DNA from 4 places in the Pseudomonas sp. Arb-4-2C genome. Region 4 is predicted to be linked to each of the others. Evidence: predicted binding sites of a transcription regulator. Region 4 holds the regulator's gene; each other region holds the start of a gene.
What was found. Region 4 encodes FliA, which starts transcription of late flagellar genes. Its sites were predicted from a motif close to CTAAAGTTTNNNNNNNNNNNGCCGNTAA; they were not measured.
Positions count from the first base shown of each region.

Region 1: the regulator FliA is predicted to act here: its motif matches at 1,071-1,098, upstream of AC0J41_RS19325 (methyl-accepting chemotaxis protein).
Region 2: the regulator FliA is predicted to act here: its motif matches at 1,158-1,185, upstream of flgM (flagellar biosynthesis anti-sigma factor FlgM).
Region 3: the regulator FliA is predicted to act here: its motif matches at 941-968, upstream of AC0J41_RS21190 (chemotaxis protein CheW).

Region 1 is NZ_CM146899.1:4,262,901-4,265,099, forward strand. Features, by position in the region: gene AC0J41_RS19325 (methyl-accepting chemotaxis protein) at 1-956, opposite strand, end outside; gene AC0J41_RS19330 (transporter) at 1,233-2,199, shown strand, end outside.
Region 2 is NZ_CM146899.1:4,180,356-4,182,554, forward strand. Features, by position in the region: gene AC0J41_RS18865 (chemotaxis protein CheV) at 1-217, opposite strand, end outside; gene flgA (flagellar basal body P-ring formation chaperone FlgA) at 300-1,061, shown strand; gene flgM (flagellar biosynthesis anti-sigma factor FlgM) at 1,221-1,547, shown strand; gene AC0J41_RS18880 (flagella synthesis protein FlgN) at 1,596-2,063, shown strand; gene AC0J41_RS18885 (flagellar brake protein) at 2,156-2,199, shown strand, end outside.
Region 3 is NZ_CM146899.1:4,689,490-4,691,688, reverse strand. Features, by position in the region: gene AC0J41_RS21190 (chemotaxis protein CheW) at 1-875, opposite strand, end outside; gene norR (nitric oxide reductase transcriptional regulator NorR) at 1,052-2,199, opposite strand, start outside.
Region 4 is NZ_CM146899.1:1,333,785-1,335,983, forward strand. Features, by position in the region: gene fleN (flagellar synthesis regulator FleN) at 1-736, shown strand, start outside; gene fliA (RNA polymerase sigma factor FliA) at 733-1,473, shown strand; gene AC0J41_RS06060 (chemotaxis response regulator CheY) at 1,641-2,012, shown strand; gene AC0J41_RS06065 (protein phosphatase CheZ) at 2,031-2,199, shown strand, end outside.

The sequences.
Region 1 (2,199 bases), 2.9 Mb from region 4:
GCCGCGTGACGGGCGACTTCCTGGGCGGTGGCGGACATTTCGTTCATCGCCGTCGCCACCTGGTCTGTGCGGTTGAACTGCTCGTTGGTGCCGCCGGCCATGGTCGTGGCAATGGCGTTCAGCTCGCCGCTGGCGCTGTCCAGATCACTGGCGCTGCGTTGCAGGTGGGTGAATGTTTCGGCAAGGAAGTCACGCAGGGTATTGGCGGCGGCCGCAAGGTTGCCCAACTCGTCCTGGCGGTTGTTGGCAACACGTTCGGCGAGGCGCCCGCGACTCAACTGGGTGACGTAATCGATCAGCTTGCGGATCGGTTCGATCAGGTTGCGGTTGACCAGCCACAGGCTCAAGAGACCGATCAGAAGCCCCGAGCCGAGCATCACCAGAATGCCCAGCAATACGGTGCTGTCGGCACTGGCGCTGATCTGCGCCGACTGTTCGTTGCCGTGCTTGCGCAGCTCGGCCACCAGTTCGCTCATCTGATCGCTGGTGGCACGGTCTACGCCTTTGACAGCGGTGTCGCCAGCGGTTGGATCGCCACCGGCCGCCACGTAGGCATCACGGCCTTTCTGGTAGGCGCTGCCCAGTTGACGGTGCTCGTCACGCAGGCGTTCGATGCGGCTTTTCAGCGCCGGCTCGATGCCTTTCTGGCCGGCCAGTTCACCGAGGATGTTCTGCACATCGCGCTGGCGATCTTCGAACTGGCTCCAGTATTTGGCCAGGTCCGCCGGTTGCTTGCCGCGCAGCAGGACGTTCTTCCATTCCTGTACCTGCACCTTGAATTGCAGGTTGGCCTCGTCGATCAACTGCGAGGTGTGCAAGGGACCTGCGATCAACTGGCTGTAGTTCTGCACGCCGTTGGACAGGAAATGAAAACAGGCCAGCGCGATCAACAACATCGCCAGCAGGCTGCCGCTCAGCAGGGCGAGAATTTGCGCTCTCAGGGATTTTTGCAGCATCGCAAGATACTCAGGACAGGGATGAGGCACGCCCGGTGAGGCGTGGAGTTTTGCCGGACATCCGTGTCGGCGAGCCTTGGCTCATGGCCAAGCGCGCGCAACGTAACCTAAGCGTGATCGGCGCACCAGAGCGCTTCTTGAAGAAAATCCGACCGCCGGTAAGACATTGATCTGGCGTCATTTAGTCGTCACACAAGTGTCATATGCGCTTGCGATGATGCGGCTCAGTGAACCTGCCATTCCGCGACCGACGCGCCCTCCTCGCAGCGAGCCTCCATGAACCACAGCCTCGATATCAGTCATCGCGACCCTGACTTGTTCGGCCTGCTTTACGGTTTCCGTTTCCGCCCGGGCGAACGTGGCCGCGAAGTCGATTCGGCGACCGCCCTGCGCTGCCTGCAAGACGACAGCGACGGTGATGAATTCCTCTGGTTGCACCTGAACCTGGCCCACGCAGCGTGCGAACGCTGGATGAAAAGCCACCTGCAATTGCCCGAAGAATTTTTTGAAGCGTTGCACGAAGGTTCGCGTTCAACGCGCATCGAACACGTTGACTCGGCCTTGCTGGCGGTGGTCAACGACGTGGTGTTCAACCTCAGCAGCATGGTCTCCTCCGACGTGTCGACGCTGTGGGTCTGCGTGCGCAGCAAGTTGATCGTCAGCGCGCGCCTGCAACCGCTGCACTCGGTGGACAAACTGCGCTCGTCGGTGAAGGCCGGCGAATGCTTTCGCTCGCCGTCGGAACTGCTCGTGCACCTGTTGCGCGATCAGGGCGAAGTGCTGACGCAAATCGTGCGCAAGACCAGCATGAGCGTCGACCAGGTGGAAGATGAATTGCTCTCCTCACGCCTGTCGACCAACCGCGCCGAACTCGGCGCCAATCGCCGGGTGCTGGTGCGCCTGCAACGGCTGCTGGCGCTGGAGCCGGGGTCGTTGCTGCGCCTGCTCAACCGCCCGCCCCCGTGGCTGCAGAAGGAGGACGTCAAGGAGCTGCGCAAATCCACCGAGGAGTTCGCGCTGATCATCAACGACCTCACTGCCCTTGGTGAGCGGATCAAATTGCTTCAGGAAGAGATCGCCGCCAACCTCAACGAACAGAGCAACCGCACGCTGTTTACCCTGACGGTGGTGACGGTGCTGGCGCTGCCGATCAACATCATTGCCGGTTTCTTCGGCATGAACGTCGGCGGCGTACCGCTGGCGACGGATCCGGAGGGGTTCTGGATTCTGGTGGCGCTGGTGG
Region 2 (2,199 bases), 2.8 Mb from region 4:
GGATCGGAATGGTCGCCCCCCGGATATTCGCCACCCCGCACACGACAGGACTGGACTTGGGCATCAACGTCAGCGACGGGCATTGCAGCACTTCCCGCACCTTGAACACGTTGATTCCGTAGAGCTGCTGACCGTCGAGACGGAACAACAACAGCTCCAGGCGATTCTGCCCCACCAGTTGCGTGCGCTGGTTCACCGAATCCATTACACCAGCCATGCCCAGACTCCTACACCAACGCCAAGTGTTGTTGCGACGCACATTCATTGCTAAACGGCACGGCGCTTGCTTTTTAACTCGTATGAACGCTCAAACGACATTTTTTCGACGCCTGACCTCCCGCACCCGCAAAGCGCTGTGCGCGGTGTCCGCCGTCTGCTTCTTTTTCGCTGGCAGCCCTGCCGGTGCTGATACGGTTACCTTGCCTGACATGCTTATCGGCGTCACTCAGGGCTTTCTTGAGTTCACCGTAGAAGACTATCTGGCCACCAGTCAAACGGAAGGCCGCTACGAAATCGAGGTCAACCAGCTCGACCCGCGTATGCGCATGCCTATGTGCGACAAGGAATTGACAGCGTCGCTGGAGAGTCCGGCACGTCCGCTGGGCCGGGTAACGGTCAAGGTTCGCTGCGAGGGAAGCTCGCCGTGGACGGTGTTCGTGCCCGCTCAAGTCCGCCTGTTTCGCGAGATTGTCACCACTACCCGACCCCTCAAACGTGCCGGGATTATCGAACCGCAGGACGTGACCTTGCGTGAACGCGACGTCAGTCAGATCAATCAAGGTTTTTTGACGTCGGTGGATGAAGCCATCGGACAGAAATTGACCCGACCAACGGTAGCCGATCAGGTCATTACGCTGGTGCACCTGGAACAGGCAGAAGTGGTGCGCAAGGGTGATCAAGTGGTCATCATCGCCCGCAGCGGTACGCTCGCCGTGCGCATGCCCGGCGAGGCCCTGGCCAATGGCGGCCTGAAAGAACAGATTCGAGTGAAAAACCTCAACTCCAACCGAGTGATCAAGGCGCAAGTCATCGCGCCGGGCCAGGTGGAAGTGGCCATGTAAAACGCTCACGCAGAAAACTGGCGCCAGCCCCGTTGCTTCCCTAAACTGTGCCGCAGCAGGGCACGCTTCGGCGCAGACAGCTCATTGCAAATGAGCCTAAAGTTTTCCAGGGAATGGCCGAAAACATGGCAAGCGTCCAAATTCCCAGAGGTTTTTAACATGGTCATCGATTTCAGCCGTTTGAACAGCTCCTCGTCACTTACAGGCAGTACGCGTACCAGCGCGCCAAAGGAAAACGCCGAAACCGGCACCTCTGCACCGCTGAATACCCAGGCCGAAACGGCCAGTACCGCAAAAAGCGGGGAATCGGTACACCTCAGCAATGAGGCTCAACAGTTGCAGAAGGTCACTGACAAGCTGCGTGATCAGCCTGCCGTCGACAAAGCCCGTGTGGCCGAGTTGAAAGCAGCGATTGCCGATGGCAGCTACAAAGTCGACAGCAACCGTGTAGCCAGCAAACTGCTCAACTTCGAAGCCCAGCGCTAGGCTTTTGCCGGCGCCAGGCTTTTGGACGCTTAGAACCCAAGGCCAGCCATGCACGACACTAATTTATTGCAACTGATCACCGACGACTTTGCTCCAGCTCAACAATTGCTGGAGTTACTGCAAACCGAGTCCCTCGCCTTGCACGGTCGCGACATGCCCTTGCTCGAAGATATTCTGGCGCGCAAACAGGCATTGATCATTCTGCTTGAACAGCATGGCCGCAAGCGCAGTGAAATCCTTGCCAGCCTCAACCTGCCGCTCGACCGCCAGGGTCTGGAGCAACTGGCCAGCCAATCGAGCATTGGCGATCAGTTGCTGTCCCAGAGCGATGTACTGACCGACCTGATTGCCCAGTGCCAGGCCGCCAACGTCAAGAACGGCCAGTCGATCCAGATTCAGCAGGCCACCACGGCCAATCAGCTGAAAATCCTCACCGGGGGCGAGCCACCGGCGCTGTATGACGCCACTGGCACTTTCGCCAAACCCACCAAGCCGCGTACGCTCAGCCAGGCGTGAGCCATTCGATGTGCCTGCACTATCAACCCGCGAAACATGCTGGCAAAATGCTGGCTAGTCGTAGTCAAATTTTGTCTGGAGATTGAGAAAACGTGCCAAACGCCCTAAGCGCGGATGATACTCCGCAGCCACCAAA
Region 3 (2,199 bases), 3.0 Mb from region 4:
GCCGCTTCGATCAGACGCTGGGTCAGCTCTGGCGAAGAGAACTTGGTCAGCACCGCATTGGCGCCGGCCAGGCGGGCTTTTTCGCTGTTCATCGCACTGTCGAGCGAGGTGTGCAGCAACACGTAGAGGTGAGCGAAGTCCGGGGTCTCGCGCAGGGTGCGGGTGAAGGCGTAGCCGTCCATCTCGGACATTTCGATGTCGGAGACGATCAGGTTGATCTGCTGCGCGGTGCCTTGCAGATCGAGCAGGCAATCGATGGCTTCCTTGGCACTGCGCGCGGTGTGGCACTGCAGGCCGAGATTGCGCAGGGTGTGCACCGATTGCTGCAACGCCACCTGGCTGTCGTCGACCACCAGAATCCGCGCATTGCCCATTACTTCGGCGTCTTCCATGCTCAGATCGGTCGGGGCCATTTCGATCTGCGCCGGGGCGATGCTGTGGATGACTTTCTCGATGTCGAGCACTTGCACCAGCGTGCCGTCAACCGAGGTCACGCCGGTGATGTAGGCGCGTGAACCGCCGGAGCCGAACGGCGGTGGTTTGATGTCGGTAGTCAGGCAATGGACGATTTTGCTCACGGCCTGCACGTGCAGACCCTGCTTCGAACGGCTGACGTCGGTGACGATCAGGCAGCCGCCGTTCGGGTCTTCCAGCGGCCGTTCGCCGATGGCGCGACTGAGGTCGATCACCGACAGCGACGCGCCGCGCAGGGTGGCGATGCCTTTGACGTGCGGGTGCGACTCCGGCAGCTTGGTCAGCGGCGGGCAGGGGATGATTTCACTGACTTTCAGCAGGTTGATCGCCATCAGCTTGCCGCTGCGCAAGGTAAACAGCAGAAGCGAAAGTGAATCTGCGCGGGCTTTGGTGGAAGACATATAAACCTTCTGTGGAAAAAGGTGATGGGCGAGGGTGCAAATCGCCAGAAACTATTGATGCCGGGTTATCGGCGTCAAAAGGTTGGGCTTTAGGTCCGTTGTCGGGTGGCGTCAGATCCAAAGCCCCTCATCGGAGCGCCGCCCGCCCAGCCCTCTCCTTCCGGGAGAGGGTGCTTTTAGCTTTTTATGCCCAGCCGTTTCGCCATCCGCCCAAGATTCGCCCGATCCAGCCCCAACTCCCGCGCCGCACTTGCCCAGTTATCCTGATGGCGCGCCAGGGCTGCACTGATCAACTGCCGCTGATATTGCTCGGTCGCACTGCGCAGGTCGCCGATCGGCAATGGCGCGGTATTCAAGTCAGTGAAAGGCGCGGGCGAGTTATCCACAACCTCGCGCGGTAAATCCAGATCTGCCGCATTCAGGCTGAGAATCTTCGGCCGCACCTTGCAGTTGCCCAGCGCCTTCAGTGCGCTGCGGCCAATCAGGTGCTCCAATTCACGCACGTTGCCCGGCCAAGTGTAGGCGAGCAGCGCCTCCTGAGCGTCGCTGCTCAGGCGCAGGCTGTTGAGGCCCATGCGTGAGCGGTTCTGTTCCAGAAAGAAGCCGCTGAGCAGCAACACGTCGCGCCCGCGATCGCGTAGCGCCGGGACTCGCAGCGGGTACACGCTCAAACGGTGATAGAAGTCGGCGCGGTAGCGGCCGCTGCGCACTTCTTCGGCCAGATCGCGGTTGGTCGCGGCGATCAGACGAACGTCGACCTGATGCTCCTTGTCCGAGCCGAGCCGTTGCAACTGGCCACTCTGCAGCACCCGCAGCAACTTGGCTTGCACAGTCAGCGACAGTTCGCCGACTTCATCGAGAAACAGCGTGCCGCCATTGGCCAGTTCGAACTTGCCGCGCCGGTCGCTGGTGGCGCCGGTAAAGGCGCCGCGCACATGGCCGAACAGTTCGCTCTCGACCAAGGTGTCGGGCAGCGCGGCGCAGTTGAGGCTGATGATCGGTTTGTCGGCGCGCGGGGAGGCCGCGTGGATCGCCTGCGCCACCAGCTCCTTGCCGACTCCGGTTTCGCCGGTGATCAGCACGGTCAGGTCGCTGCCGCCGACCAGGTTGATTTCTTCCACCAGACGTTTGTGCGCTTTGCTCTGGCCGATCATTTCGCGTTGCTGCTGGCCGCTGGCCTGACGGTAGACCTCGGCGCGCTGATGCTCGTCCTCGGCGCGCAATGCCAGGCGTTCGATGCGCTCGGCAGCGTTGACCGTGGCCGAGGCGAGGCTGGCGAAAGCTTGCAGGGCATCAAGCTCGATCGGCTCGAAACGCTCCGGGT
Region 4 (2,199 bases):
GGCAGAGCTTGGCCGTCGGGTCATGCTGCTGGACGCCGACCTGGGGCTGGCGAACGTCGACGTTCTGCTGGGACTGACCCCCAAACGTACCCTGGCCGACGTGATCGAAGGTCGCTGCGAGCTGCGCGACGTGCTGTTGCAAGGTCCCGGCGGGATCCGCATCGTGCCGGCCGCCTCCGGCACCCAGAGCATGGTTCACCTGAGTCCGGCGCAACATGCCGGTCTGATTCAGGCCTTCAGCGACATCGGCGACAACCTCGATGTGCTGGTGATCGACACCGCTGCAGGCATTGGTGACTCGGTAGTCAGCTTTGTCCGCGCAGCCCAGGAAGTGTTGCTGGTGGTCTGCGACGAGCCGACTTCGATCACCGATGCCTACGCGTTGATCAAACTGCTCAATCGCGACTACGGCATGAACCGCTTCCGCGTCCTCGCCAACATGGCGCAGAGCCCGCAGGAAGGGCGCAACCTGTTCGCCAAGTTGACCAAGGTCACGGATCGCTTCCTCGATGTCGCCTTACAATACGTCGGCGCGGTGCCGTACGACGAAAGCGTGCGCAAGGCAGTGCAGAAGCAGCGAGCGGTCTATGAAGCCTTTCCGCGTTCCAAGTGCGCGCTGGCGTTCAAGGCGATCGCGCAGAAGGTCGATACCTGGCCGCTGCCTGCCAACCCGCGCGGTCACCTTGAGTTTTTCGTCGAGCGCCTCGTGCAGCAAACGGCAGGGCCTGTGTTATGACCGCCAGCGGTATGAATTACTACAAGAAGTCGGCACGTGACGCGCAGTACGAGTTGATCGAGCGTTACGCGCCACTGGTCAAGCGCATTGCCTATCACCTGCTGGCGCGCTTGCCGGCGAGTGTGCAGGTCGAAGATCTGATTCAGGCCGGGATGATCGGCCTGCTCGAAGTCTCGACCAAATATGACGCCAGCAAGGGCGCCAGTTTCGAAACGTACGCGGGCATTCGAATCCGCGGTGCGATGCTCGATGAAGTGCGCAAAGGTGATTGGGCGCCACGCTCGGTTCACCGCAACACCCGTATGGTCAGTGACGCAATTCGGGCAATTGAAGCTAAAACCGGCCGTGATGCTAAAGATCACGAGGTTGCGGCCGAACTCCAATTGAGTCTCGACGATTACTACGGGATTTTGAATGACACGCTGGGCAGCCGGCTGTTCAGTTTCGACGACCTGTTGCAGGACGGCGAACACGAAGGGCTGCACGAGGATGGCGCCAGTTCTCATCTTGAGCCGTCACGCGATCTGGAAGATGAACGCTTCCAGGCCGCGCTGGCGGACGCGATTGCCAATTTGCCGGAGCGTGAGCGACTGGTGTTGGCGCTGTACTACGACGAAGAGCTGAACCTCAAGGAGATCGGTGAAGTCCTTGGCGTCAGTGAATCGCGGGTCAGCCAGTTACACAGCCAGTGCGCGGCCCGCTTGCGGGGGCGTTTGGGGGAGTGGCGAGCGCGCTGAAGGCAGTGTGGGGACACTGCGAACGAGGCTGGTGCGGTGATGAACGGCACCGGTCTTGCTCTGTTGTGCTCCAGACAGTCATCGAGTGCTTTGCCGGATTGATTGAAATGGCGCGTCCAGGTGCTGGGCGCGTTTAAGACTGCTTGGAGGTCGAATTGGACAAGAACATGAAAATCCTCATCGTTGATGACTTCTCAACGATGCGGCGGATCATCAAGAACCTGCTGCGTGATCTGGGGTTCACCAACACCGTCGAGGCCGACGATGGCACGACTGCCATTCCGGTGCTCAACAGCGGAAGCATCGACTTTCTGGTAACGGACTGGAACATGCCGGGCATGACCGGTATCGACCTGCTGCGCCACGTGCGTGCCGATGAAAAACTCAAGCACCTGCCCGTGCTGATGGTGACTGCAGAAGCCAAGCGCGAGCAGATCATCGAGGCCGCTCAGGCCGGTGTGAACGGCTACGTGGTCAAACCTTTCACGGCTCAGGCGCTGAAAGAAAAAATCGAGAAGATTTTCGAACGCATCGGCTGATGAACGCGCGGGGGAGCTATGGAGCATAACGAATCTTCACAGGGCGATTTCGAATCGACCCTGAAAAAACACGCGGTCGAACTGGTCGAGAGCCTTGAAAAAGGCAGGTTCGGCGACGCTGTGCAACTGATCCATGAGCTCAATCAGACCCGTGACCGCGGCCTGTATCAGGAAGTGGGCAAGCTCA